Regions from separate parts of the Paenibacillus suaedae genome, predicted to be linked through region 2. Evidence: predicted binding sites of a transcription regulator. Region 2 holds the regulator's gene; each other region holds the start of a gene.
What was found. Region 2 encodes NrdR, which represses ribonucleotide reductase genes. Its sites were predicted from a motif close to AACACNATATATNGTGTT; they were not measured.
Positions count from the first base shown of each region.

Region 1: a site for NrdR is predicted at 4,991-5,008, ahead of nrdI (class Ib ribonucleoside-diphosphate reductase assembly flavoprotein NrdI). Genes of this name have one in related genera too.
Region 3: a site for NrdR is predicted at 5,115-5,132, ahead of RQP50_RS05205 (adenosylcobalamin-dependent ribonucleoside-diphosphate reductase). Genes of this name have one in related genera too.

Region 1 covers NZ_JAVYAA010000006.1:194,046-201,835, reverse strand. Annotated here, with positions in the region: gene RQP50_RS22270 (sensor histidine kinase) at 109-1,029, shown strand; gene RQP50_RS22265 (ABC transporter ATP-binding protein) at 1,101-2,021, shown strand; gene RQP50_RS22260 (ABC transporter permease) at 2,014-2,748, shown strand; gene RQP50_RS22255 (alpha/beta fold hydrolase) at 3,361-4,125, shown strand; gene RQP50_RS22250 (hypothetical protein) at 4,282-4,563, opposite strand; gene nrdI (class Ib ribonucleoside-diphosphate reductase assembly flavoprotein NrdI) at 5,195-5,566, shown strand; gene nrdE (class 1b ribonucleoside-diphosphate reductase subunit alpha) at 5,535-7,631, shown strand; gene nrdF (class 1b ribonucleoside-diphosphate reductase subunit beta) at 7,753-7,790, shown strand, end outside.
Region 2 covers NZ_JAVYAA010000001.1:1,008,031-1,015,820, forward strand. Annotated here, with positions in the region: gene RQP50_RS04430 (MntP/YtaF family protein) at 1-554, shown strand, start outside; gene coaE (dephospho-CoA kinase) at 584-1,180, shown strand; gene RQP50_RS04440 (lytic transglycosylase domain-containing protein) at 1,177-1,764, shown strand; gene RQP50_RS04445 (alpha/beta-type small acid-soluble spore protein) at 1,832-2,053, opposite strand; gene nrdR (transcriptional regulator NrdR) at 2,182-2,661, shown strand; gene RQP50_RS04455 (hypothetical protein) at 2,893-3,180, opposite strand; gene RQP50_RS04460 (energy-coupling factor transporter transmembrane component T family protein) at 3,268-4,053, opposite strand; gene RQP50_RS04465 (ABC transporter ATP-binding protein) at 4,040-5,917, opposite strand; gene RQP50_RS04470 (ECF transporter S component) at 5,919-6,494, opposite strand; gene RQP50_RS04475 (YkoF family thiamine/hydroxymethylpyrimidine-binding protein) at 6,580-7,173, opposite strand; TPP riboswitch at 7,319-7,425, opposite strand; gene RQP50_RS04480 (HAMP domain-containing sensor histidine kinase) at 7,620-7,790, opposite strand, start outside.
Region 3 covers NZ_JAVYAA010000001.1:1,165,106-1,172,895, reverse strand. Annotated here, with positions in the region: partial or broken gene RQP50_RS05215 (aminopeptidase) at 1-255, opposite strand, end outside; gene RQP50_RS05210 (Asp23/Gls24 family envelope stress response protein) at 433-822, opposite strand; gene RQP50_RS05205 (adenosylcobalamin-dependent ribonucleoside-diphosphate reductase) at 2,045-5,023, opposite strand; gene RQP50_RS05200 (DEAD/DEAH box helicase) at 5,290-7,179, shown strand; gene RQP50_RS05195 (YqhG family protein) at 7,205-7,790, shown strand, end outside.

The DNA of each region.
Region 1 (7,790 bases), on a different contig from region 2:
AAAAACAGTCTAATGCTGGTTATTTTATTAATGGGATTAACTATATGGTTCGTCATCGATAGTATGACAATACAGCCTCTAGGTATATACAGGTGGGGGCTGTTTGCTGTGTTGTTTACCGTTGCTGCGCTGCTGCTCTACAGACGTGTTCGGTTTATAGCGGAGGTTAGGAGCCATGCTGCCGCCGTGAAGCGTGCTGTTCGCGGCAATGTCAATACGAGACTGCTGGCGAATGAATCTGAGGCGTATGATGAGATGCTCTTTTCGATTAATGAATTAATTGAGCAGATGGAGAAGCTTCAAGTGAATGCAATTCGATCCGATGCTGCCCGTAAGAGGCTTCTCGCTAATATCTCGCATGATATACGAACACCGCTTACTTCGATTATCGGTTATGTCGATGCATTGCAGGATGAACATATCTCTTCAGAGCAAGAGAGGGATGAGTGTGTTGCGATTATTTCAGCGAAAGCACAAGCGCTTAAGGAATTGATCGACCATATCTTCCAGATGGCGAAGCTGGATGCGGATGAAGTCGAGATGAGATGGGAGTCATTAGATGCTGCGGAGCTGCTGAGGGAAGCGTTGATTTCATTTCTGCCAGAGTTGAAAAAGAACGGTATGGATCTAGCGGTTCAGATTCCTGAGGAGTCCTGTATGGTTGCAATGGATCGCTATGGGTACATCCGAATTTTGAACAACCTGATCAAGAATGCGATACAGTATGGCAAGGATGGTCAGGTATTAGGGGTGGAACTAGAGCGGAATGGGGCGAACATTGCCATTACGATATGGGATAAAGGGCCGGGAATTCCAGTGGACGAGTTAACGAAGGTATTCGAGCGAACCTACCGCTCCGAACGATCACGGAGTCTGCTTCATGGCGGTAGCGGGCTAGGATTAGCAATTACGAAGGCGTTTGTCGATAAGCTTGGCGGCCACATCTCCGTGTTAAGCGAGCCGCATGTCCGAACTGCCTTTATCGTCAATATTCCCATTCGAAAGACATTGCCACCAGTTAAGAGATAGTTAAGAACTCATTAAGCAGCATTTAAAATCAACCCCTTACGATAATAGTAGACTTACTCAGGAGGTGCTGCATGAGCACGATCATACGTACGACCCGGCTCACGAAGCAGTATGGGGAACAGATTGCTGTTCATGATCTGAACATGAATGTGAAGCAAGGCGAGATATACGGCTTTCTTGGTCGCAATGGCGCTGGCAAAACAACGACTATCCGCATGCTGCTTGGATTAATCAAGCCTACAGAAGGGGAAATTGAACTATTCGGGCAGCAATTGAACGCTAAGCCTAGAGAAATCCTGTCCCGAATCGGTTCGATGGTGGAGCATCCCGGATTCTATGAGAATTTAACGGCATATGAGAATTTGCTCATTAATGCGAAGCTGATGGGCGTATACAAACGAAATGCGTTGGAGGAAGCACTAGAAACGGTGGGGCTGCAGGAAGAGACGAAGAAGCTGGTAGGTCAATATTCGATGGGGATGAAGCAGCGTCTCGGGATTGCCAGAGCGATCCTGCATCATCCAGAGCTGCTTATTCTTGATGAGCCAACGAATGGCCTTGATCCGATTGGCATTAAGGAGATGCGCAAGCTCATTAAATCTTTAGCGGTAGAACGCAACATCACTGTGCTAATATCCAGTCATATTTTATCCGAGGTTGAGCAGCTTGCCGACCAGCTTGGAATTATCCATGAGGGGAAGCTGCTTGAGGAAATTTCAATTGGAGAGCTGCATAAACGAAATCGCAGATATATCGAGTTCCGTGTGTCCAATGACAATAAGGCAGCGATGCTGCTCGAGTCGCGAGCGGGCGTCCATGATTATGAAATCCATGGTGACGGATTGATACGTGTATATTCACGGATTGGAGAACAGAACAAGCTGAATAAGATGTTTGTTCAGAACGATATTGATGTGTTCAAAATGACACTCCACGAGGACACGCTTGAAGATTATTTCGTAAAGCGGATTGGTGGTGGTACGATTGGTTAATTTGCTCTATACCGAGTTATTGAAGCTGAAACGATCGAAGATGTTTCTCGTGAGTATAATTGGGGCGTCTGCCGCACCAATTATGATGTTCATCGCATACTTGAGCCAGATGAAGCGTGAGCCAGAGAAAGTAATCCCTTTCGAAATTTCATTTTATAACACGAATCTGAATGTGATGCTGCTGCTTGGAGTACTGTTGTATGGTGTTATTACTGCATATTTATTCAATCGAGAATTTGTGGAGGATACACTCAAGAACCTGCTTACAATCCCGGTATCAAGAGTTGCTCTAATCGCGAGCAAAATGCTTATGCTGCTCATATGGATACTTCTATTGACGATGGTGGCATGGGTGCTTACATTGGGATTCGGATTTTTTATCAAATCAGACGGGGTAAGTGCCACGGTACTGGTGTCTTCATTGGGTGACTATGTACTAGGTGCTGTCCTTATGTTCCTGTTGTCCACACCGACGATTTGGGTAACCTTCTTATTCAAAAATTATGTGCCGACCATCATGTTCACAGCGGTGATCACGTTAGGGAATGTTACCGTGATCAGTTCCGATTACAAGGCGATTTTCCCTTGGTCAGCTGCACATGTAATTGTGACACAAAGTTATGTAGCGGATTATCCGCCTCTATACTCGTTTATTGCGGTCGGTATCACTTCGCTATTCGGCTTAGTAGCAAGCGTTCTGTATTTCAACAGAATGGATATTAAATGAAGTGAAATATATAGGAAGTTAATTGAAGCAGATCGACCTCCGGGTCGGTCTATTTTACGTTCTCTACCAAACAACATGGCGGACGCGTAGAGAATGAGGATCAAAGCAATCAGGAATACAGCTACAACCTTTAGCAAGTGTTTTATGATGATGATCTTCCTTCAAGAGGCAATATGAATGAGATGGGGAATAGGTAGGCATTGCAAAAATAAAATTTCTTATTTCCGTAGCGGATCATTCTTTTGCATGGTTATGCACATTGCTGCTTGAAGAGACAAAAAGGAGTGAGGTTCGGCATGGAACTGACTCTGTTTTTCTGTGATTATGTTGAACATCACTGTCACAATGGCTCGAAACCGCGCGGTTGCCCGGGAAATGAGAGTACAAGCACGGGAAATGAGTATGGATTGCTGGGGAATTTCCATCGAGTAAGGAAACTTCCTTATCGGGTTGGTTTCTCCATCTGGATACTGGCGATGACCAGAATGGGATCGTAGTGCTTCTGTGGAATGTAAGGTAAGAAAAAACAAAAAATCATTGATCTGAATATTGATCCATATCTAATATATGAGGTGAAACAATCAATAGAAAGCCACATGGGAGGGAGCATGAATGGATCTGAGCTACTCGATTTATGGAACAGGCGAGCCGATTGTGCTGATTCACAGCGGAGGCGTCGATTCAAGGGCATGGGGGGAGCTAGTACCACTTCTCGCAACAACTCACCAGGTCGTTACCTTTGATGCTCGTGGTACGGGGCGATCGCCCGCACCGCAAGTACCGTTCAACCTTGTCGAGGATTTACGTCAACTGCTGGACGACCTGAAGCTGGAACAGGTGACCCTAGTTGGGCATTCTATAGGCGGAGAATTGGCTACTAACTTTACATTAACCTTCCCGGATAGAGTCGCTCGACTGATCGCTGTTGCTCCATCCTTGACAGGTTTCATCTTCTCAGAGACGTATCGGGGCTGGATTCAGCAATTGAATTCACTCGCTCCGGATGTGGGCAAGATGATACAGTTTTCATTGGAGGGGCCAATTTATCGAACGGTCATGGCTAGCGGTCAGCGTGATATCTTTATTGATATGCACACCCAATACTTTACGCGTGTCTTCACAGAGTGGCGCAGCTTTGAGGTGATATGGCCTCAGCCACCTGCGATCGAACAGTTGGAGGAAATCGCGGTTCCTACCTTGTTTATGTACGGGACAGTGGAGTGGGACGATATGCGCATGATCGCGGAGGAGTTCAAGCGGATACCACGTATTGCTTTCGTCGAAATAGAGGGTGCAGACCACATGCTCCCATTGACGCATCCTCAAGAAATGGCCTCGCACATTCTATCTTTTTTGGCAGCAGGGGATGAATCGTAGGGTACAAACTCCGTGACATTTCACGAATCAGCGGCAGTCAGACACGACTCTGGTGTCTTGTACTGCCGCTATATCTGTATCTATATCTGTATCTGGTCGATATCTTAACGTTCCAGTGTAACTCATAATCATACTATGCAAGTTAACCAATGATCATTAAATCGTGATCGTGCGATGTGGTTTGCTATAATGCGATGTTCCGCCACCACCGACGATCACTCTTCCGCCTCTCGGAAACACCAATCGCTTGTTTATCCCGCCTGACAGTATTACCTCAACTTTAGCCCGGTTTGCAGTTGCAATGTAAATAACATACCCACTTCTTGAAATTTCCGTTCTCCAATTCCGATCAAACTCAGATCGCAGTACCCGGTTTGAATACACCTGATTTACCACATCAGATGATCTCGATGTTCGTAGCGCTTTAGATTTGCTCATCGGATGTTTCCCTCCGTCTATTCAAAATGAATTGACATGAATCACTTCTAGTAATCACTTCTAGTAATCACTTCCAATTATTATATGCTTGTTCATATCCGATGTTTGGATTGTGTATGTGGTAATCAAAAAATGTGCTGATTTGACTCCAATGTCATGGTTAAATAAAAAAAAGTTGAGATTGGAGAGATCGCCATCCCGTCGCTGAAAAGGGGAATATTCGAATTTTTTTATCATGTATTTCTCTACAATTCCAAAATAAATGATCTCCAATATTCGTCTGAGGTGTGGTACGATAGTAATGTTTTGTGCCAATAGTCGACATGAAATTTGATAGAGAAAGCGTCATAAAATGGACCTTGCCATTTCTCTTAAAATTGTATATGATTCTATAGCGAACTATATATAGTTGGTTTAATGCGATACATACACTATATATTGTGACAGCAATTGGAATCGAGCGGCGCCACGCGCCAGATTCTAAGACATGCCTATTCAGAGATTGAGAGATTAAAGCGACAGCATAAACGCAATTAGGGTACGCAACGTGTCGATCGCTTTGATCCTTGTTTTTGAATGAGCATTTTTTGTTCGTTCCATTTGCAAACTAGTCGAACAACGGAGGGGTCACGTGCTTATCGCTTACGATTCGAAGACGGGTAACGTGAAACGATTCGTCGATAAATTGGATTTGGAGTGTGTTCGTGTCACGCCTGACACCAAGCTTAATGAACCCTTTATCCTGATTACGTACACGACCGGGTTCGGACAAGTTCCACAGTCCACGCAAGAGTTTCTGGAAGAACACAGTCATTTGCTCCAAGGTGTCGCGGCCAGCGGCAACATGAACTGGGGCACTCGGTATGGGCTTGCAGCTGACCATATTTCCAGAGAATACTCCGTCCCCGTACTGATGAAGTTTGAACTCAGCGGGACAAAACGAGATGTAGACAACTTTATTCGGGAGGTCCATGACTTTGATACCAAAATGGATACAGCTTAACAATGAAATCATGGTTCAGAAGGACGGTAAATTTCAATTTGGCAAGGATCACGACGCAGCAAAGAGCTACTTCGTTGATTATGTCAATCAAAATACAGTGTTTTTCCATAACCTTGAAGAGAAGATTCATTATTTGATCGAAAATGATTACTATGAGAAAGAGATTTTCGACCAATATGAATTTAAAGATATTAAGAAATTGTACGAGTTCCTGTACTCGAAGAAATTCCGCTTCCCATCCTTCATGAGCGCGTTCAAGTTTTATAATAACTACGCGATGAAGACGAATGATGATACGAAGTTCTTGGAACGTTATGAAGACAGACTGGCGGTTGTATCCTTGTTCTTAGCGAGCGGAGATATGAACAAAGCATTCGAATATGCAGATCTGTTGATTGCACAAGAGTATCAGCCAGCAACGCCAACCTTCCTGAATGCAGGGAAGAAGCGCAGAGGAGAGCTCGTCAGCTGCTTCCTGCTCGAAGTGAACGATTCCATGAACTCGATCGGATTTGCGATCAACTCCGCACTTCAGTTAAGTAAAATTGGCGGCGGTGTGAGTTTGAACTTGAGCAAGATTCGCGGTGCAGGCGAGCAGATCAAAGGGCTAGACGGTAAAGCAAGCGGCGTACTCCCCGTTATGAAATTGTTTGAGGATGCTTTCTCCTACGCAAACCAATTGGGACAGCGTGACGGAAGCGGCGTTGTATACTTGAACGTATTCCATGCTGACATCCATGAATTCCTGGATACGAAGAAAATCAACAGTGATGAGAAAATCCGCATTAAGACTTTGTCGCTCGGCGTCGTTGCTCCGAACAAGTTCTTCGAGCTTGTTGAGCAGGATAAAGACATGTACTTGTTCTATCCGCACACGGTATTCCAAGCATATGGCAAGCATTTGGATGATATGGATCTCTCCGAAATGTATGATGAGCTCGTAGACAATCCGAAAGTCCGCAAAAAGAAAATTGTCGCTCGCGACCTAGTTTTGAAAATTGCACAGATTCAGATGGAATCTGGTTACCCATATATCATGTTCGTAGATAACACGAATGAATATCATGCCCTGAAAGAAATCGGTAAGGTTAAATTCTCCAACCTGTGCAGTGAGATCGCACAGCTTAGTGAAGTGTCCACAATTAACGATTACGGCATTGAGGATGAGATTAACCGCGATATTTCCTGTAACTTGGGTTCACTTAACATTGTTAACGTCATGAAGAATAAGCGGATGCGTGATACGGTTCATCGTTCTATGGACGCACTGACAGAAGTATCTGACCGCAGCAATATCAGTATCGTTCCATCCGTAGCGAAGGCGAACCGTGAGCTTCATTCGGTAGGCCTTGGTGCAATGAACTTGCACGGTTACTTGGCGAAGAACAAGATTGCATATGAGTCCATGGAAGCAAGAGACTTCGTGCGTGCGTTCTTCATGATGCTGAACTTCTATTCCTTGGAACGTTCCATGCTGATTGCGAAAGAGCGCGGCGTGACGTTCACGGACTTTGACAAGAGTGAATATGCGAGCGGCGCATATTTCGATAGATACTTGAACACGGACTTCACTCCGAAGACAGATCGCGTGAAGGAATTGTTCGAAGGTCACACGATGCCTACATTGGAAGACTGGGCTCGCTTGAAAGAGCAAGTGATGGAGCATGGCTTGTACCATGCATACCGTCTGGCGATCGCACCTACAGGCTCTATCTCGTACTTGCAGTCGTCTACAGCTTCGATCGCGCCAATTACTCAGCGCATCGAGGAGCGTGAGTACGGAGATTCCAAGACGATCTATCCAATGCCTTACATTAACGATGAGAACTACTTCTATTACAAAGAAGCATATGACATGGATATGTTCAACCTGATTGACTTGGTTGCGGATGTTCAAGTTCATATTGACCAAGCGATCTCAACGGTACTGTTTGTTAAGGATGATCTGACGACTCGTGATCTTGCAAAATATTATATTTACGCACAGAAGAAGGGGCTTAAGACGCTCTACTATACACGTACGAAGAAGAAAACAATCGATGAATGTGTAAGCTGCGTTGTCTAATTGAGCGCAACCTGCATTAAATGAGAGTTCAAAAAGGATGGTTTTCAGCACCGAGCACTGTGTATATTACTTCGTGATCTAAAGCGGTCTTTTTGAATTACCTCTAGAAGGAGATTCGTAGATGAGAAACTTTGAAGCTGTTAACTGGAACAGACCTGA
Region 2 (7,790 bases):
TATCTCCTGCTGTAGCTCAGTGGATAGGTTCACTTATTCTTGTCGGGATTGGCTGTTGGGCTATCCTGCAGCTGCTTCGCTCATCGCAAGATGAGGATGCTCGGTTGGATCAGATAGCAAGCAGTGAACATGCGGCAGCAGATCAGATGCATGTATCAGCAGTTGTTCAATCCTCTTCAGTTCCATCTATTCCGATGGGGGATGAGCCGCGGCAAGTGGTGCACATTCAATTGAAGAGTCTGGGCGTTGTCATTCAAATATTGAAGACTCCAAGCGCTGCGGACATGGATCGTTCAGGCACCATTAGTGCAGTAGAGGCTGCATGGCTTGGAGTCGCGTTGTCGTTGGATGCATTTGGAGCGGGTATAGGAGCTGCGCTGTTAGGCTATCCTGCACTCATGACCGCGATTGTTATCGCCTTATTCAGCGGCATATTTCTGCGATTCGGCATTCATATTGGGATTGCATTCGCAGGCGCGCGATGGATTGGGAAGCTGTCATTTGTGCCAGGCCTGATGCTAATTATAATGGGGATTATTAAGCTGCTGACGTAAGCGGCATTATTATAGAATGAGGTGAAGGCATGAACATCGGGTTAACCGGAGGCATCGCTTCCGGCAAGAGCACCGTCTCCCGATTACTAGTGGAGCGAGGCGCTCTGCTGGTTGATGCTGATAAGATTGCCAGGGAAGTCGTTCTCCCTGGCAGTCCCGTGTTGGAACAAATTGCGGTGCATTTCGGATCGGACATGCTGCTTGCGGACGGAACGCTCAATCGGAAGCGATTAGGGGAGGTTGTCTTTGCAGATGAGACAAGTCGCAAAGCGTTAGAAAGCATCACCCACCCGGCTATCCGGAAGGAAATCCAGCGTCAAATGCATCGATATGAGACGGACTATCCAGAACGTCTTGTTGTCGTTGATATTCCGCTCCTGTATGAGTCAGGTCTAAGCGAGATGTTCGATTCGATATTGGTAGTGTATGTTCCAAAAAGTGTTCAATTACAGCGTCTAATGGAACGGGACGGTTGGAGCGAGCGCGAAGCTGAACAGAGGCTGAATGCTCAGTGGAGTATGGAGAAAAAGCGAGAGCTGGCGGACATTATTATCGACAATAGCGGTTCGCTGGAAGATACGATCAAGCAGCTCGACCATTTCTGGTCGGAGAAAGGCTTGCCATGAATCGTATGATGAAAATGCTCCGCAAAAAGAGAGTGCTATTGATGTTGTTTTTGGGCATGCTGTTCTTGCTGTTCGTTCAGTCGCAATGGCTGGGGAGATGGATGTACCCGATAGCATATGAAGACGAGATCCGCAAATATGCAGCTCAATATGATGTAGATCCTCTGCTTGTGGCTGCTATCATTCGAGTGGAGACGAACTTCCAAGCGGGGCGCGAATCTCGCAAGGGAGCGATTGGAGTCATGCAGCTGATGCCGGAAACGGCCACATGGGCGATGGAGCAGTTGAAGATGAATAATCGTTGGTCTTTGGACGAATTGAAAAATACGGCCGACCCGAATATTCTTATTGGCACATGGTATCTAAAATCGCTGCATAAGCAATTCAATGAGAATTGGATAGCGGCGATCGCTGCTTACAACGCGGGTCCCGGCAATGTGAACAAATGGATTCGCAACAAAGTATGGGACGGCAGCTATGACACAGCCAAGCAGCAAATTCCATATGGGGAAACAAAGTTGTACGTACAGCGTGTTATCCATTATTATGATAAGTATAAAAACATCTATCCGAAAATGAAGTAGAATGAAGAAGAAGCATCGGACAAGCCGATACCGTTATCGCGCATGATGTCCGACGCTTCTTCCGTCATTATTTGTATTGACCTGCAAGAGATTGTTCAGCGATTTGGACAAGGCGCTTCGTGATGTAACCCCCGATAGAACCCGTGTCACGAGTTGCCATGTTGCCATAGTATCCGTCAGATGGGATGGCAATGCCCAACTCTTGTGCGATCTCGAACTTCATTTGTTCAAGAGCTGCAGTCGCTTGAGGTACGACCAAGTTGTTGCTGGAACGATTGTTTTGGCTCATTTGATTCACCTCCTTGCGGTTGGTAATTGTATTGTGTGCATTCTTTCAAAGATCATTACAGGTAACCACTGGTAACTTTTTAAAAAGTGAATTGTGATAAACATCAAGAGTAGAACGGAGGAACGAAAATGAAGTGTCCTTATTGTGACCACTTAGGAACAAAGGTACTTGATTCTCGTCCAGCGAACGACAATAAGTCTATTCGCCGCAGGCGGGAGTGCGAGCTGTGCAGCAGACGCTTTACTACATTCGAGATGGTGGAGGAGACTCCGCTCATCGTTATTAAGAAGGATGGAAGCAGGGAAGAGTTCAGTAGGGATAAGATGCTGCGCGGACTTATTCGTGCCTGTGAGAAGCGTCCCGTATCTGTGGAACGGCTGGAGATGATTGCTTCGGAGGTCGAGAAGCAGCTGCGCGATACCGCCCATGCGGAGGTAGACAGCCGTGTCATCGGTGATTTCGTCATGGAGCAGCTCTATCCAGTAGATGAAGTTGCTTATGTGCGGTTCGCATCGGTCTATCGTCAGTTCAAGGATATCAGCATGTTTATGAAGGAACTGAATCATCTTCTGTCGAAGAACGCCCTTGGCGAACACTCAGATAAATAGTTTAAACAAGCTCGGAAAACCCCTCAAGCAGTAAACTGTTTGAGGGGTTCTTTGTATTTTATCGAGCAATCAAGTGTGGATTGATGGATAGGTGCAGATCTACATTGCAGACGACTTTCCATCGTAGCGGGCATTTTCCCCGATTTGAGGAGCCAGAGCGCTATCTTGATATTGTTAGTGAGTTTTTCGTGCAAATAAAAACTCCCTCAAACATTTGAGGGAGAATAGACGTTAAAAAATAATTCTTCTACGGGTGTCAAGCAGCACGATAGCAAGGAGATCGAAGAGCACCAACGGCAAGATGAAAGGGAAAAATGAAGTGTGTACTTTTCCCGCATGCTTTACGGAGTTGACCTTTAAGTACACTCTCTTTTTATCTACTTTCACGATGGTGCCTGTATATACGTTACCGTTTTTGGCCTTTATCTTAACGAATTTTTTCAAGTACTTTACACTTTTGGAGTAATGAGGGGATAACGTCTTAGACGTGATCTTCTTAGGCGTGATTTTTTTAGGCATAGAAAGACCTCCTTTTCGCATAATAGCGGAACACACAATGTGCTTAGATATGTTATGCACGATGTACGAAAAGGGTGTCATAATGTGTCACAATTGTCCCTGATACCATTGTACGAACCCGAGTTTCCAGGATACGTAGTAGCATAATGCGATTCCGCCTAGCAGAAGGAAAAGCAAGATCCAATCCTTCCAGGTGACTCGAAGCTTCACATAATAAGTTCTTCCACGTCGGCCTGTGAATCCCTTCGATATCATGGCGGCAGCTACACGCTCCGACTTGCGAATAGCTGAAGCGAGCAGTGGAATCGCATAACGTTTCCATGCCCGCAGCTTGCTCTTCCAGCCGTGCTCCCGTTCTATGCCTCGCATGCGGTGCGCATCCTGTATGATGCGCAGTTCTTCCTTGAAGAAGGGGAGGAAGCGATAGCCTGCCAGAATGCCGTATGCCCATTTGGGCGGCAGCTTGCACTGCTGCATCAGGCTCAGCATGAATCGCACAGGATCTGTCGTCAAGATGAAGATGAGCGACAAGGCGGAGAAGATAAGCACTCTTAGTCCGAGTGAGATTGCCTGCTGGAACGTGGCCTCCGTAATGATGAACGACCCCCACTGCCATAGAATGGCACTTGAAGCGGGATCGGCAGAACGCGGGAAGACGAGGGCCGTCCACACGTAGCCGATGCCCATAATGAGGAAGGGGCAGAAGCTAAGCAGCCATTTACGCCATGATATGTTCCCCAATAGGAATGTAAATAGAACGATGTAGACAAGGGCTGCAAGCGGTGTAACCGGATCGAACGTCAACGACAGCATTATAACCGCTATAATGATCGCAAGCCCCTTAATGCTTGGATTCCAATCACGGAGTATCAGGATGATCTCCTCCTTCGATACCTGACGTCTGTGCAAGTAGGCGAGATGCCACCGCGAAGTTCATCGGCATACGCAGATGACACTTCTCCACGAGCTCAGGGTGCTCACTCCACAGCTTGGAAGGGCTGCCGTCAAACCGTATGCAACCTTCATCTAGCACAATAATTCGGTCGGCATAGGTCTGAACCCACTCCATATCATGCGTGATCATCAGGACAGTAGCGCCTGCTTGGGTTCGTGCTTGCAGGGTGTCCATCAGCTGCTTGGATGTATAAGCGTCTTGTCCATATGTCGGCTCATCGCATAACAATAGCTGTTGGCTGTCGGTAAGAACGGAAGCGACACTAAGTCTTCGCTTCTGTCCTTGGCTGATGGAGAAGGGATTGGCATTGGCAACCTTGTTCAAGCGGAAGCGTGTCAAGGCTTCTCCGACATGCTGCTGTACTTCTTCTTCGCTCAGAAGCTGCAAGCGCATCCCGAATGCAAGTTCATCGAACACGGTATCAGTAATGAACTGATGCTCTGGATTCTGGAATACATATCCGATGAAGGCTCTCAGCTCCCGCTCCGCATATCGATGAAGAGGCATGCCATTCAGAATGATTTGACCTTCATCCGGCTGTGTCAATCCAGACAAGAGGGAGGCGAGGGTAGACTTCCCAGCTCCGTTTGGGCCGACAAGTGCTACCCATTCCCCTGCATGCAGAGTAAGGGACACGTGATCAAGGATTACTCTTCCTTTACGCCGATAGACAAGGTCGTGCGCTTGCAGGACTTCCTCAGGCTTTCGTGGGGAATCGTTAGATTGAGCTGATGTTAGGATGCGCATTGCATCCTGCTGTACGCATTCAGGCAGCGACAGCAGCAGCTTCAAGAGATCTTCGTCTGTGAGTGCAGGGTCTGCGGCTGTGAGACGCTGACGAACGAACTGATCATCATAATTGCTGAAATCGCAAATATTGCTACTATCGTCATCGTTGTTGCTATCGCTACTGTTGCTGTGATTAAACCACTCACGGATGAATTGCTGCAGTTCCAGCGCTTGCGGAAGCCAGATACCGCGTGACTTGGCTTCAGCTGCATGATGCTTGAAGTAGGAGACAGGAAGACCGTCAAAGACGAGGGCTCCAGCCTCATCCATCACGAGCAGGCGATCCGTCATGCCGATCCAATCGTCCAATTGATGCTCAATGATAAGCAGAGCCATCCCTTCCTTGCGTGCCAGTTCTGAAATGAGTACAGCAAATTGATGTCTTGTACACGGATCGAGATTCGATGTAGGCTCATCCAACACAAGCATGTGCACGCGAAGGGCTAGAGCGCAGGCAAGAGCCAGCTTCTGTTTCATGCCTCCTGACAGCTCGTGGATATACGCATGTCGCCATCCGAGCAATCCTACCTTTTCTAATACCTCTTGAATCATGGATTCCATCTCAGTTCGAGGGCAATCCCGATTTTCTAGGCAAAAGGCTATTTCTTCTTCTACACGCAGCATACAGAACTGACTTTCGAAATCTTGAAATACAATTCCGATATGCTGGGCCGCTTCACCGGAATCGTACTGTTCGATTGGCTTGCCATACAGATGGACACTGCCTTCAACGAGACTGTCTATTGCATGTGGATACAGCCCGGTAAGGCAAAAGGCTAGCGAGCTCTTGCCGCAGCCGCTTGGGCCTAGCAGCAGAACGGTTTCCCCCTCATGCAGGGTGACATTGATGTTGGATAAGACAGGCTCGCCTTCGGTCTCGAAGGCGAGTGTCAGATCAGTGGCTTCCAGTGTAATAAGAGTTCCATGCTCGACGTCACGTTGTATATTCAATTGTGCTGGGTACTTGGGAATGAGAAGCGCTGGGCTTGCCATGTTATCGTTGCCCCTTTGCAATTGGGAAGCTTCTCAGAACTCCTGTATTGGCCAAGGCGTCCGCAATCCATTTGCCAAGCAGACCTGAGATGAGTGCGCCACTTATACAGCGAACGACGAACATCGCGATGATGAGACCAACAGAGTAGGCCGCATAACCGCTGCGGAAATACCCCCACGCGAAGCTGAATACAGCGGAGCCCACCCCAGCCAGCATGAGCACTTTGGTTGAATAATTCCGATATCTTGTAGCGGCAAATACGGCTTCGGCGCCTAAACCTTGAATAAGGGCGGATACAATCAAAATAGGTCCTACGGCGTTGCCGATTAATACCTCAACCAATCCAGCGACTGTCTCTGAAATGACGGCAGCCCCCGGTTTGCGGATGATATAGGTGGCGATGATCGATACGATAAACCAAATGCCGAAGATGACTTCATATCCCATCGGCCCCATAAAGCCAACAAGCACATTGCCTATTTGCAAGAAGAGCAGATAAATGACGGCAAACACAACAGATAATGAACTGAGAACGACGATATCTCGTAATTTCCATTGGCTGTTTCGCGAATTCATGAACATTCCTCTTTTCTTAAAACGATGATCGGATGAGTCCGTTGGGTTTGTAGCTTGCATTTTTGAATTTCTTTTTCTTCAGCTGCTACCTTGTGGAAGGGCTGTTGGCTGACATCGTAGTTGTCATCACCACATGGGACTTGTCTGATTTTCTCGCCCGATTAAACGCGTTCTCAAGTGTAGCAAATACTCGCTGTGCATCTCCTTCTAAGCGGCTTGCATAATGAGCGCTCTCATCGAAAGTGCCTTCTTCCTTAGCAAGGCCAATGATCTCATAGATCGTATCCATGTAATCTGCTGTTCCGAGCGGGTAGAGAGCAAAATGAGCAGCGATCTTGAGAGGAATCGCTTGATATCGTTCCGCATTCATTCGAATTTCGTCCGTACTCATGAAGGCATCTCCTTGTGTGTCGCCCGGACAGCCAACAGAGAACGTAGCATTCAGCACAACATGTTCTCCACTTGCCGCGCTATGTAAATAGATAGACTGTACGACATCGAATACATGTTCACTGCGCCCACGAACCCAGGTGCTGACATCATCGGTATGGCACCATACCTTAGACATATCTGTGTCTCGCAACGCTCCTAAAATAAGTTCAACGAAGCGATCGCTCATCGGATAGATGGAAAAGCGACAACCAACGATGCGGCTCGTGCCGCAAGATAACTGACTCATAACTTATATCCTCCCAGACGAATCAAATTGTGGCCAGCAGACAACAAAAAAACTGCACCGTGAGTCGGTGCAGTTGCGCTTGAGGATACAAGGGTATGACATGGCTTCATGCAATGACGAACATGACGAAGCCGCAGCTTATATCAATCAGTCGACTACACTTCCCCACGCTAGTATTATCTAGTTCGGGTTATAAGGGTTAACAGCGTTGCCGCTGTCTCTCAGCTTGTTACAGCACCCCTAGTGTTCGAATTCACTATGCAGTTGTTCCATTGTTCATATGCTTGACAGCTTTCATTATACACGGGATGATCCGTTTGTAAAGGGTGCAATACCAAAAGGGATACTTCAAACTGGAGCTTAATATTGCAATGGGCTAGATCCGGGCATACAAACGATCCGTGGTATCGCAGTCTGAAGGTGATACCCGACATCGTGAAGGGACTCTAGTCCTCCGTAATAGTCAACGTGATTTGAAACAAGGTATGGTAACACTGATCCTGCGTTAATTCAATCGTGCCATCATGGAGCGTTATGATTTTTTTGCAAATGGCGAGACCTAATCCTGTACTGTCTTTAATCGGGCCGTCGCCACGGATGAATTCTTCGAAAATATG
Region 3 (7,790 bases), 160 kb from region 2:
ATTATCATAGCATCGTCCCGGTGTGAAATGAAAGCTGCCATCGATTTTCTCATCGAACAGAATATCCTGCATTGGTTCCCTAATAGCAGGATTCACCCCAATTGCAAACTCCCCTATGTAACGTGCACCTTCATCCGCATCTAAGATATTGTTTAGCCGCTCGGTGTTGTTTGCTGCCGCATGGATGATCTCTCCATCTTTAAACTCCAATCGGACATTTTCGAATGTAAATCCCTGATAGGGTGATGGTACGTTTTTATGCACGGCTTTCACAAGTTCCTTTGCCAAAGATGTATCGATTCCAGTTGAATCTATTAATACATTGTCTCCCTTTTGCACTTTTGTAGAATAGTTTACGAGAATATCAGCTAATTTCGTAAGTCGTGGATCTAACATACATATACACCTCTCCCATCGTTTTTTAGCGATAACCTATTTGCTAATTCGTTGAATTTCCTTCACCTCCTCATCTGTGAAAGAGACCCCCTCTACCCTTACATTAATCTCTACAACGCAAAGTCCAGTCATACTTTGAACCGCTTCGCGGATGTTTACCTGCAATTGATGACACACTTCATGAATTTTCATACCGTACACAACCATAACTCGCAGGTCTATAGCAGCTTCAACTTCACCTACCTCGACGGACACGCCCTTTTGCACGTTCTTGCCACTCAACATCTTCACCCAATCATCTGATAGTCCGCCAGACATAGCAGTAATTCCTGGAGTCTCAAGCGCTGCAAGACCAGCAATTGTGGCAACGACATCATCGGAAATCAGAATGTTGCCTCCATGCTTTTTCAATTGATTTTCAGCCATGGTCATCTTCCTTTCTGTCTCTCCAAATTAGATAGTAATCTATCGTGGAACATGAAATTGAATACTGTATGCAAATGGTTCCTCCTCTCGATCATCAACCCAATCTCTCAAAATTCATCGTATTTCTCCCTCGGTCTGCATTTTCATCATCAAAGGCATCCCGATAGGTAAGAAACAATCGGAAAAAATCATAATTACTTCCATTCGTTTTCTACTTTGCTTTTTTCTTTCGTACCTGTAGTACCCATTTAGTATTTATAGTACTGATATTGTTATAATACCATAAAATAACTCTAAGTCAACTCTTCAAAAACTCCGGAAGCAGAAAGCGTTCAGAACTTAGAAGTCGCCTTCCACAGCGTCAAATCTATCTCAATTATCCTGTAAATTTAATCAACAAAGCTCGCCAGCGCCGAAATTTCCGGACCATATCCCCTTACTTGATCCCTGCCATGGCAAGCGTCTGGGGAGCACTGATGTTGGATGAGCCAATACACCCGATTTGCTCGCTGGGCTGGTACTGATCCTGAGCGGGGTCTTTCTAACGGGTCATACGGTCCGCTGCGCAGCCCAAAGTAGAACCCAATATAGCTCTTGCCAGATAGCTACATCTGTGATATAATATGATATTGTAATTTCAATTTAACCCCTTTTACGTTCCTCGCTAGAAGAATAACCCTTCGTGACCACGAAGTTTTAAATTCTTATTTTGAATAACCCAAACGAAGTATGAGTTTATGTAAAGACGAAATTCTGATTCACACTGGCGCGGTCATCGGAGCCGCAAGGACAAAAGAGAGGTAGGGCTTTTGTTGTTTTAGAAGTGTCATTATTCTGTTAACCTATATAAAATGATCTGAAGTTAAGGTAATCTCCCGTTCATTTTATGCAACTAGAAAACAACCAGGGACCGGCTGCAGCCATACTACAGGCTGTCAGGGGTTAAATAGTTGGCGTCATGCTGCGCCAGACCAAAACACAAACCCCCGGGGCGCTGCCACAGCAGCTTCACGGGGGTTTTCCATTTGCCCTATACTTTGTAACCATTAATCGGCGATTTGATCTGCGCGCCTCTCTTCATTATTCAAACAGCGCCACCGAATTGTTATCCATGCCGCCACGGTGACAAGGTAGCCGATGTATTGCCCCGACTATTACAATGAACGTTACATACAAATGATTCACAGCACTCATTTCTCTCAAATCTTCAAACATATGCTCTTTATGAACAACGGCTGTATCCACAGTTCGCACACGTCTTGCAGCCTTCCATATTGATAAGAGAAGCTGAGCCGCAGGAAGGACATAAGTCTCTCGACATCCCGCTCATCATCGGTGGAGATGTATCTTTCTGAGCAGATGATGAATCTTCAATCGCAGCTGCGATTGGTTCCTGTTCGATCGATTCCTGTCGTGAAGAATTAACCTGTTGATGATTGCCACTGACAGTCTGATTGTTGTTGTTTGACTGATGGCCATTTTCACTCGATTGTTGGTTATTGTTATGCGACTGACCGCTGTCATTTTGATGGTTCTGCTGACCGTTTCTCCCTTTACTATTTCGCTGACGCTCTTGATCACATGCCTGCTCCTGCATATGTGTCTCCAGCGCTTTTGCGACTGCATCTGCAATCGATTCCACCCGATTAGCACCGAAGCCAACGGAGCCTGAACCACCGATTCCCTTCAAATGCTTGATTAACAGCTCTACTTTGTTGCCATGGTCGCCATAGCGCAGGAACAGGGAACATACGCGGCCTAGCGCTTCCGCCATCGCAAATACATCGGATCCAGCCTTGCCGACGTTTAAGAAGATTTCTGCAGGAATGTCATTCAAATCATTAATCGTAATGTACGCCATCCCGAACGGCGTATTAATCTTATACGTTGCGCCGCGCAATACTTGGGGACGGCGCTTGTACACATTATTTGAGCTTGCTGATTCAGACTCTCCCCCCTTGGTTGCAGTTACCTCAGCAGAAGGAGAAGCATTGCCATGTGTAGATTCCTGAGTAGATTCCTGACCGTCATTACTTTCCTGCGCTCGGACTCCATCCTTCTGTTCATGATCTGAAGAGACACTCAAAGACGATGCACCAGACGAGCCAGTATCCTGACGATGAAGCTGCTGCTCATTTCCGTCCCCATTGTTCTTCGTCTTCTGTTGACCCTCAGAGACAAAGGAAGACTCGCAATGAAGAACCCCTCCTTGTGTTGATTGTGGCTCCTCGGAATCAGCTTGCCCCGATCCTGAATGGTTGCTCTCTTCCTGCTTCGACTCTTTCTCCGTCGACAGCACTTGCACGTCTCGACTTCCATCTCGGTAAATGGTTACACCTTTACATCCGAGGTCGAACGCCAGTTCATACAATTCCTTCGTCTGCTCGATAGTAAAGTCACTCGGGCAGTTCGCCGTTTTGGAAATCGAGCTGTCCACCCAGCGCTGAATCGCTGCTTGGGCACGTATATGATCCTCTGCTGACAGATCCATCGCTGTTACAAAGTAATCCGGCAGCTGGTCGTTCGGATGCGCATCCTTCCATTGCTGCGCAATCGGCACGAACTGCTCGTCATAGCCGAGACGGCTCTGGCGGTAATATTTGAAGGCGAAGTACGGCTCGATCCCGGTGGAAGTGCCAACCATGGTACCCGTGCTGCCCGTCGGCGCTTGTGTAATGACCGTTACATTACGCATCCCCTTCGCTTGAATTGCTTCTTCGACCTCAGGAAATACACCGCACATTTGCTTCATGAAGCCGCTTGACAAGTATGGCTCTGCTTGGAAGGCAGGGAAAGCCCCTTTCTCCGCAGCAATATCCGCAGAAGCCAAATAGGCCTCGCGGGCAATAAAGCCGAACAGCCGGTCAAGGAATTCGAGCGAGTAAGGACTTCCATATCGGATGCCAAGCTTGATCATCAATTCTGCCAATCCCATCGAGCCCAGCCCGACACGCCGCTCCTTCTGTTGATTGTTTTTATTCTCCTCAAAATGATACGGAGTCTTATCTATGACGTTATCGAGGAAGCGCACCGCATAACGCGTTACCTTCGATAGCTCCTCCCAAGCAACATCCCGCTTCTCAGCATCATAGAACTTGGACAGGTTGAGCGCGGATAAATTGCAGACACCCCACGCCGGTAGTCCCTGTTCTCCACAAGGATTCGTACAGATAATCGGGTTGAAATACCAGCTGTTCGACATCTGATTATAATGCTCCATGAAGACAACACCCGGTTCCGCAGACTTCCACGCCGACTCTATAATCGTATGCCAAATGTCGCGGGCCTTAACTGTCTGATAAGGAATGACGGACTTGCCCGCCTTCTTCCACTTCTCCAAATCTCCATCCCACTGCTCATCATAGTCCGGATCACTCGTATCTGGAAATACAAGTTCCCAGTCCAAGTCCTCCTTCACGGCTTTCATAAATCCATTGCTAACACAGACAGATAAGTTCGCATTCGTCACTTGACCTGCAGTCTGCTTCACTGTAATAAAATCCAAAATGTCCGGATGCCAATCATACATCATTAACATTAAGGCACCACGCCGGCTGCCGCCCTGCTCGATAAGTCCTGTCGTATAGCTGAATAAGCCTCCCCATGAAACCGCGCCACTGGATGAGCCATTAACACCACGCACAATAGCCCGTCTTGGACGAAGCGAGGATAGATTGATGCCAACGCCGCCACCCCGAGCCATAATTTCTGTCATTTCCGAGAGCGTCTGCATAATCCCGCCTCGACTATCCTTAGGAGACGGAATGACATAGCAATTGAACAAGGTTAGCTCCTCGCTTGCTCCTGCTCCTGCTGCGATTCGTCCACCCGGGACAAGCTTCCAATCATCGAGAATATATCTGAATTTATCCGTCCATTCCGCTTGCTTCTCCTTAGTCTCAATGGAGGCAATTGCAGATGCCAATCGATCCCACATTTCCTCCGGTGTTTTCTCCACGGTCAGCGTCACATGCTCAATAGACGTCTGGATGGTCGCCCCGCTTCGGAGTGCAACAGATAAGTTCCGGCCATTACGTGCAGTAACCTCTCCAACCTCCTTCGTCGGAAATTTCGGATCATCTTTCGTTAATACAAGTACAACGTCCCCCACTCGGGTATTATTCGTATCTGCATCCTTTTTTGCATATCGATCTAGAAATATCTTCTCACTTAGTCCTTCCAAGCGTTTCTTCTGTGGCATATTCAAAGAGAACAACCTCCTGTGCTTCTTCATTTCATCAAATCTTTATCAACAACCACGTGCGTTAGACCTGCTTACATGGTATGTACTCAACACTATATCTAGTGTCCAAAAAGTATTTTACATCAACATATACAAAACCACTGTGATAAATCCCTCATTTCAAACTCTTTCCATCGTATCGTATGAACAGTTATGAAATAAGAAGATTACGTCCATACTACACGGTAATGAAGAATAACGCATCGATTAAGGAGGGAGACAACATGCGTACGTATCAGCCGTCGAACGAAGAGTCTCGTACACCGAGTAACGCTTCTACGACACTAGCTTACCCCGGAATCGAAGCATCTATGGGAACTGTGGGTATTAATGGAGATAACCCCTCCACATCCTCCCGTACTAGCACAGCTGCAATAGGTCGCATCCCCCTTACTATCGAGAACGGATGGACGGACGAGCTTCTTGCTCGCATTGACAAAAACAGCCCTTGGGATGACTGGACCTTATTCCGGCTTGCATACGAAGCCCAGCAGGCAAAGCGAATTCATGCATTTGACGAGCTTCAATGCTTAACTCATATTACAAACGTCGATCCACTGCCGCATCAGTTAGAGACAGCCCGCAAAGTGCTGCATGATATGCGAGGCAGAGCAATATTAGCCGATGAGGTAGGTCTCGGGAAGACGATCGAAGCCGGTCTTGTTTTAAAGGAATATATGATTCGTGGACTTGTGAAGCGAGTGCTCATCTTAGTGCCCGCCTCTCTTGTGCTGCAATGGGTTCGTGAGCTGAACCATAAGTTCGGCATTCCTGCGATCGCCCAAAAGAAGGGATATCAATGGGCAAATGACATCGTAGTCGCTTCCATGGATACTGCTAAACGCGATCCGCACAAGGAAATTCTCATGGAGCAGGAATACGATATGTTAATCGTTGACGAAGCCCATAAACTGAAAAATCGGAAAACAACGAACTATCAATTCATTCAGCATTTGCGCAAGAAATACTGTCTTCTGCTAACAGCTACACCCGTTCAGAATGATATGAACGAGTTGTATAACTTGATCAATCTGCTGAAGCCAGGTCAGTTGGGCGGTCAAGGGGAGTTCAGCACGAACTTCGTCGCAGACAAGCGGATGCCGAAGAATGAGGGCATGCTCCAGAGCGAGCTATCGAAGGTCATGGTGCGCAATCGCAGAGGTGAAGGCAATGTTCATTTTACGAAGCGTATCGTTAAGAATGTTCCACTCACCCTCTCGCCGGAAGAACAGGCGCTCTATGATGGCGTCACTCGATTTGTAAAGGAGCAATATCGAACAAACAGCGGGGATATCGGCAGCATGTTCTCCCTCATTACGCTGCAGCGGGAAGTATGCTCCAGTCGGGATGCCGTCTTCTTAACACTCGTGAATTTGTCAAAGAAGCTTGCCGAGGACTCCCCTATTCGCAATTATATCTGGGATCTTGTCGATCTCATTAAAGGCATTAATGCGAATACCAAAGCCGAAACGGCGATGAACATTATTCGCGAGATTAATGAAAAAGTTATCGTGTTTACCGAATACAGAGCTACCCAGGAGTACTTGCTGCAGTATTTCCGCAATGCCGGTCTAGTCGCAGTTCCTTACAGCGGAGGGATGAACCGCGGCAAGAAGGATTGGATGATGGATCTTTTCCGCGGACGGGCACAGGTCATGATTGCAACAGAAGCCGGGGGCGAAGGTATCAATCTGCAGTTCTGCCATCATATGATTAATTTTGATTTGCCATGGAACCCGATGCGCGTAGAGCAGCGGATTGGTAGGGTACATCGGCTTGGTCAGAACAATGATGTGAAGATCTACAACCTATCAACGCAAGGAACGATTGAAGAATATATACTGAACCTGCTTCATGAGAAAATCAACATGTTTGAGATGGTCATCGGCAGTCTCGACATGATCCTAGAACGGTTCGAGAAGCAGGATTCTCTCGAGAAGAGCCTCTCCCGCATTCTTCTGGAATCGGATTCGGAAGATCTGATTCACACCGAGGTGGAGCGTTTAGGCAATTCGTTAAATGCGATACGTGAAGAAATAGATATGGAAGACGACGAGAAGAGTGCAGCAATAAGTAATCTCCTGCATAACATGAGTGCCGAGATTGAAGGATGATGACAGGAATAGGAGGTAGGAAGGAATGAATACGGAGCAAGTACGACGATTTGTGCTCGATTATTTGGAGGCCACCGATTGTCATATCATGGAGACCTCACCTGCCAGTGTAACCGTGAAGCTGTCAGAACGAGCCGACCGTAAGCTTACGAACCGTCCCTACTATTGGGGTTTTGTTGATCGCACAGGGGCAGAGCCCGAGACGATGCGATTCACCTTCGTATTCGATCCTTCTGCGATGCAGCCTGAACCCCCTCGTGGACCTTCTGCCCCGCCAGTCCTGCCACCTGCGGGTAAAGCCACAGCTCCGCCAACTGGTGCAGCTATTGCTCCGCCTCCGGGCTCTACCCCTGCCGGTACAGCCCCCGGCGACTCCATCCTCGGTCGCTACTTCGGCGTAGCACCCGCCTTCACAGGCGGCGGTGGAGGCTTAGGACGAATTCCACGCGAGGATGTTACCTTCGGCAGCCGGCGGCTGTCGAGCATCATGCAAGCGGTTCATGAAGAGGGTCGCTTCATTCAATTGTTCGCTGAACCAGCCAATGCCGGCAGTACTGCTGCAAACAGTTCCACACGAGGTACTAAGCGTTCTACTGCATATGAGCCATGGC